DNA from 2 places in the Latilactobacillus sp. VITA-14 genome. Region 2 is predicted to be linked to the other one. Evidence: predicted binding sites of a transcription regulator. Region 2 holds the regulator's gene; the other holds the start of a gene.
The links. Region 2 encodes HrcA, which represses chaperone genes, less so after heat shock. Its sites were predicted from a motif close to TTAGCACTCNNNNNNNNNGAGTGCTAA; they were not measured.
Positions count from the first base shown of each region.

Region 1 (3,428 bases), on a different contig from region 2:
AAAGATGGGTTTGTGGTAAACACCATTTTAAAGGAAGCTGATCTTTTTTGTCCGAACAGCGTTCGGATTAATTTTACAATCTACCATACTACAATTATTTATTATTAGGAGGTATTATTTTGTCCCCAAATCAAGCCTTTTTTCTCACTGTTATTGGTTGCCTGTTAGCTATCAGTTCATCTTATTTTATCGTGCGTCTCAATATGCTAAAGCCAACACTCAAGCAAAATTTCTTGGACCAATATCCTGACACGGATGACCAAGCTTACAAAGTGCAACAATCAATGAAACAAGCTTATTTCAACGCATCCTTTTACAAGCAAGCTGTTCCTTTAACATCTTGGTTAGTCCTTTTATTCTTTTTATCAATCGGTGGCTGTCTAACAGCGCTCTATCTAGATGCCCTGAACATTGCAATCCGTCTTTTGGGGAGTGCATTCATTTTTATCGCGTTTCTCTACCTTAAGTTGCCGACTTTTCAAGCACAGCATACTTTTTGGAAAGCCTATCTACAAGTGCATCCTAAAAATGAATTAAAAGTCGTCATACTCCCACTCGATTTACCGATTCAACAGCGGCAGATTGCCTTACTCATCAAATTTAAATGTTGTACTCTTGTAGCGGGTCTCATATTGTTTTACGCCTCTCTTTTTCTATAACTCAAAAAGCGGCACCAACCATTTTATGGTTGGTGCCGCTTTTTTAATTAACGAATTTCAATTGGGTTCGTTGGTTGGTCTGATTCACTTAACTTCGGTAGCATCAATTGTAAGACGCCATCTTGATATTGCGCATCGATTTGATCCCGGTTGACACCAGGTAGGTAGAATTGCCGGCTAAAGCGCCCATAATGCCGTTCGCTTTGAACGATATTGCCTTGACTGTCACTATGATCAGCGAAACTATCACGTTTAGCACTAATCTTCAATGTATTATCTTGATAATCCACGTGAATATCTTTCTTGTCCAGTCCTGGTAAATCAACCGCTAATTGGTAATCCTTATCGGTCTCTTTAACATCTGTTTTGAGTAAGTTGTCCGTTTCAGGCGATATTGCCAATAATTGCTGACCGAAATTCTTGAACCAATCATCTCCACCAAAATTATCTAGCCAATTTTGACGACCATTCATTAATTCGTTTGCCATCTCTAAAACTTCCTTTCTTAATCTTTACAACTCTATTCTAGTCCGTTAATTATGAAATGCAAGTAATTAGCACTCGACGTTGTTAAGTGCCAATTTTTAAACTAGACCACTGATTTTTCAGCTTTTTGATACCCGCCTAATATGGTTTTGTGCTATACTTAAGGTTCCAAAAATATTCGGAGGTAGGTTCATATGAAAATTGTTGTCTTAGCGGGCGGGCGTAGTACCGAACGTAACGTTTCATTAACGTCTGGACACAAAATTACCAATGCATTACAAACGAAAGGCCATGACGTTGCTTTCGTTGATCTTTTCTTAGGAAATGATTTGCACGACGTCGCATCAATCGATGATCTTTATTCTTCAACACCTGTTGAAAAAGATTACGACATCAGCGACGAAGTTTTAACAGACGACGCCATCAACGCATTACGTACTGATGGTTCAACACAACTCTTTGGCCCGAATGTCTTAGAGATTTGTAAAACTGCTGATATTGTCTTCCTCGCACTTCATGGTGGCGATGGCGAAGACGGTAAAGTCCAAGCGGTTCTCGATCTCTTTGGAATTCCTTATACCGGTAGTGACACACTCGCAGCAGGTATTACAATGAGTAAAAAGGTTTCAAAGGAAATCTTATTATATAACCAAATTCCAACTGCTCGGTTTGTCGCTGCTTATCGCGACCAACCCATGCCAGAAATCCCATTTGAGTACCCTGTCGTGGTAAAACCAAGTAACGGTGGCTCAAGTGTTGGGACACATATCGTGCACAACGAAGCTGAGTTACAACCAGCTGTCGAAGATGCGCTTCGTTTCGACCGCGAAGCTTTAATCGAAGAATTCATTAAAGGTCGCGAATTCTCACTTGGCGTGATTAATGGTCAACCATTACCTGCCATCGAAATCGTCGTTAATGACGGTTGGTATGACTTTGAGCACAAATTCGTGACTGGAAATACCACTCAATTTGTCACACCACCAAACGATTTACCTGATGATGTGCACGAAGCCATGAAACAAATGGCACTTGATGCTATGCAAGCACTTGGCTTAACGAACTACGCCCGCATCGACTTCTTCTGGAGTCCTGAAAATGGCTTACACGTGATCGAAGGAAATACATTACCTGGGATGACGCCACTTTCATTAATTCCACAAGAAGCAGAAGTGCTTGGTATCAGTTATCCTGATCTTTGCGAAATGATTGTTCAAGGTAAATTAGAACTCCTTAAAGCAAAATAGCCAATAAAAATAACCCTGTCGACGATTTTCAGTCGACAGGGTTATTTTTATTTGGTTCATTTAAAACTGATTACGTAGTTCCTGATTAGGAACTATTCTTTAAAAAACACGTCGATTGGAATTCCCAATCGGTCATGTAGTAATTGAATTTCTTTGACGGTAAATGGAATCTTCCCTCTAATCTTACGATTAGCCGTCGTTAATGTTTTGCCCAATACATCAGCAACAACTTGCTGTTTCAAATCATGACTCTTTAAATAACCTGATAGAACAAATAATTTTTCTGCCACATTCAGCACCCCAAGAAACGTTATCAATCCCGTTCCACATTAGGAATATTACGATAATGTAAGAACTTTGTCAATTAAAAACTTTAGTCCCAAGTGTTCACTTATTGACGTCATTTGTCATATAATTAGACTTATAAGTCAAACGCGTGATAAAGGACAGTGCTAAATGTTCGGACAATTACTACACGATAAGCGAACTGCTAAGAATCTAACAATGCAACAGCTCGCCGATCTACTCAGCGCAAAATATAATACCAAGATTAGTAGCTCAATGATCTTCCGGTGGGAAAAAGGCGCGCCCCATCACTAAAAGCATTATTTATTGTTGCTATCGAATTGCAAATCGACCTTAACCAATTGGCCACCCTTGTTGCGGATTCTAACCGCGTCAATTAGCCGCTTTTTTTTGTTTTTTACCCGATTTTTGAATGGTCTTCACACCTAGTACATCTAAAAAGAACGTAAAGATTGGTAATCCAATAATTAACCCCCAAGTTCCTAAGAAACGTTCTGCTACAAATAAAACAACAAACGTAAAGAAAATCGGCAGCTGTGTTTTACTCGACATAAATCGCGGATTCAAAACATATGCTTCTAGGGCATGAATGACTAAAATCATCACCAATATATAAACCACATACTGAATTCCGCCGATTGAAAAGGCGATAATGCACAATGGGATACATGAAACGATGACTCCTGCGACCGGTACCATCGACAATAGGAAAATCATGATGGCTAAACTC
Region 1 is NZ_JBJKTM010000017.1:59-3,486, forward strand. Features, by position in the region: gene ACF1X7_RS07560 (hypothetical protein) at 120-659, shown strand; gene ACF1X7_RS07565 (Hsp20/alpha crystallin family protein) at 707-1,147, opposite strand; gene ACF1X7_RS07570 (D-alanine--D-alanine ligase) at 1,340-2,392, shown strand; gene ACF1X7_RS07575 (helix-turn-helix domain-containing protein) at 2,485-2,682, opposite strand; gene ACF1X7_RS07580 (AI-2E family transporter) at 3,071-3,428, opposite strand, start outside.
Region 1: ACF1X7_RS07565 (Hsp20/alpha crystallin family protein) is a predicted target of HrcA. The motif match lies at 1,214-1,240, and genes of this name have one in related genera.

Region 2 (3,428 bases):
ATTCACATCCCATTTTGCGAGCATATTTGTTACTACTGCGATTTCAATAAGGTTTTCATTGAAGGTCAACCGGTCGATGATTATGTCAATATGTTGATTCGCGAGTTTCAATTAGTGATGGCAGAATCCCCAGACGAACCAATTGATACGATCTATGTCGGTGGGGGGACACCAACTACTTTATCACCAGCACAACTCCAACGTTTAATCGATGGGATTCATCAATACTTACCTTATGAGGGTGGTGAGTTTACGTTTGAAGCCAATCCTAATGACTTACAAGATACTGAAAAATTGCAAGTTCTGAAGGACAACGGCGTCAACCGGTTAAGTATTGGCGTGCAGTCGTTTAATGATCAGATTTTAAAACAGATCGGGCGGATTCACCGAAGTGCGGATGTTTATCGGGCAATCGATAACGCGCGCAAGGTCGGCTTCGAAAATATGAGTATCGATTTGATTTTCCGCTTACCACAACAAAGTGAAGCGGATTTCATGGATAGTTTGAATAAGGCAATTGAACTCGACTTACCGCATTATTCGACGTACTCATTGATTCTCGAACGCAAAACAATCTTCTATAACTTGATGCGCCAAGGCAAGTTGCATTTACCATCGCAAGATGTTGAAGCACATATGTATCAAGCCGCGATTGATAGTTTCAAGCGGGCTGGCTTAGATCAATATGAAATCAGTAATTTTGCCAAGCCAGGCTTTCAATCTGCGCATAATCTAACTTACTGGCGCAATGAAAAGTATTTTGGCTTTGGTGCCGGTGCTTACGGCTATTTAGGTAAGGATCGTTACCATAACTTCGGCCCAATTCAACAATACCTAGAACCCTTAAAAGAAAATAAGGTGCCAGTCATTGAACGCCATGTTCTGCCACTGACCGAACAAATGGAGGAAGAACTCTTCCTCGGGTTACGGACGATGCAAGGCGTATCCATCAGTCATTTTCAAGATAAATTCAATTATCCATTACAAAATGTTTACGGCGAAACAGTTGCCACCCAAATTGCAAAGGGCTACCTCAAACAAGAAGGCGATTGGTTAAGACTAACTGAATCAGGTAAGTTCTTAGGCAATGAAGTCTTCCAAGAGTTTCTGCTAGATAGTTATTGAGTGCGTTCAAACCGAGGGATATTCTGAGCATTCGCCTTGTGTCGCTAGGCACAGGAATATGGTTTGAAAAGCACGTTATAAATATTCCACTTCATAAAGCGAGTCTCTTCCATCTAAGAAGCGGCTCGTTTTTTATTTTGTCCTTTGGTCCAGTAAGGCCCTCCGTCTAAGGACCGATTTTCAGTAAATCCGTAAAAAAGCCGGTGCGTTTCTTGACTTTATTTGACGTTCTTGCTATATTAATAATTGTAATTAGCACTCATGATATTCAAGTGCTAAAAAGAGGTGATGACATGCTGACCGAAAGGCAATTAATGATTTTGAAAGAAATTATTCGTCTTTTTACAGAGAGTGGTCAGCCAGTGGGTTCTAAGAAGTTAATGGCAGAATTGCCGGTACACGTTAGTTCTGCAACAATTCGTAATGATATGGCTGATTTGGAAAGTGTCGGTTTAATTGAGAAGACGCATTCGTCATCTGGACGGGTACCGTCGATGCAAGGCTATCGCTACTATCTAGACCATCTCATGCAACCAGCAACCCTCAATCCGGTTGATGTGGCAACGGTCCAACAATCATTTGGACAGCACTATCATAAGATTGATGAAATCGTCTCACAATCGGCTAATATCTTATCGAACCTAACGAGCTATACAGCAATCGCGTTAGGACCGGAAGTGGCTGAGATTCGGTTAACTGGTTTTCGTCTAGTACCGTTGAGTAATCACCAAGTGATGGCGATTATCGTGACGAGTGCAGGGACAGTTGATAATCAGGTATTTACCATTCCACAAGCGATTTCGGGTGATGAACTCGAAAAAGCCATTCGAATCATTAATGATCACCTAATTGGCTTACCGTTAACCGTGGTTAGTCAGAAGTTAAAGACGGATGTACCGGCGCTATTAGCCCAGTACATGGCTTCTCCGACCGGCTTTTTAGACATCTTCGACGATGTTTTGAAAAAGGCGAGTCAAGAGCGCTTATTTGTTGGCGGTCAGATGAACTTGTTGAATTTTTCAGAGTTCTCCGATGTCACCCAGCTGAAGTCGTTGTATAACATGATTAATCGTTCAGATGATTTAGCCAAGTTGCTAGATTTGTCCCCTGGAGGCGCCAATAGCCAAGTTCAGGTTCGCCTGGGCACCGAGATGGCCAACGATCTGTTGAAACATTATAGTCTAATGACTGTTAATTATGACGTTGGTGAACACGGACAGGGAGTCATTGCACTACTGGGCCCCACTAGCATGCCCTATTCGCGGATGATTGGGTTACTCGATTTATTCCGTGAAGAGTTAGCGAAGAAATTAATTGATTATTATGCGAATTTCGATGATGATCAATCTTAAAAGGAGCGTGTTTGTTTGACCAAGCAAGAAAAGGCTGAGAAACAAGAAAAGCCAGTAGCAGAAATGCCAGAAACAGAAACACCTAAAGAAGAAACGCCATTTGAACCTGAATTAGAAGCAGATGAAGTGATCGAAGATGCTGCACCTGACGAAGATGCAGCTAAGCCAGATTTAGCGGCTCAACTTGCTGAACTCCAAAAGAAATACGATGATTTAGAAGATAGTTTCTTACGGTCACAAGCTGAAATTAAAAACATTCAAACCCGTCATCAAAAAGAACAAGCTAGCTTGTTAAAATATGATGGGCAATCACTTGCAAAAGATGTCTTACCCGTTTTGGATAATCTAGAACGTGCGTTGGCAACTGAAGCAACTGATGATAGTGCTGAGAGTCTTAAAAAGGGTGTTCAAATGACATACGATCATATGAAACATGCTTTAGAAGATCATGGCGTTAAGGAAATTGAGGCGCAAGGACAAGCCTTTGATCCGACCATTCATCAGGCCGTGCAAACGGTCGCTGTTGATGGTGATCAAAAAGCGGATACTGTTGTACAAGTCTTCCAAAAAGGCTACTACTTGAAGGACCGCGTCTTAAGACCAGCAATGGTCGTTGTTGCACAATAAATTAAACTAAAAATCTAAAAAAAGAGGGTATTTTTTATGAGTAAAGTAATCGGTATTGACTTAGGGACAACCAACTCAGCTGTTGCCGTATTAGAAGGCGGACAACCAAAAATTATCACAAATCCAGAAGGCGCACGGACAACACCATCTGTTGTGTCATTTAAAAACGGCGAAATCCAAGTTGGTGAAGTGGCAAAACGCCAAGCAATCACTAACCCTGATACAATCGCATCAATCAAACGTCACATCGGCGAAGCAGGTTATAAAGTAACTGTTGGCGACAAATCATACACACCACAAGAAGTTTCAGCAATGATCTTACAA
Region 2 is NZ_JBJKTM010000001.1:40,424-43,851, reverse strand. Features, by position in the region: gene hemW (radical SAM family heme chaperone HemW) at 1-1,125, shown strand, start outside; gene hrcA (heat-inducible transcriptional repressor HrcA) at 1,419-2,477, shown strand; gene grpE (nucleotide exchange factor GrpE) at 2,493-3,104, shown strand; gene dnaK (molecular chaperone DnaK) at 3,141-3,428, shown strand, end outside.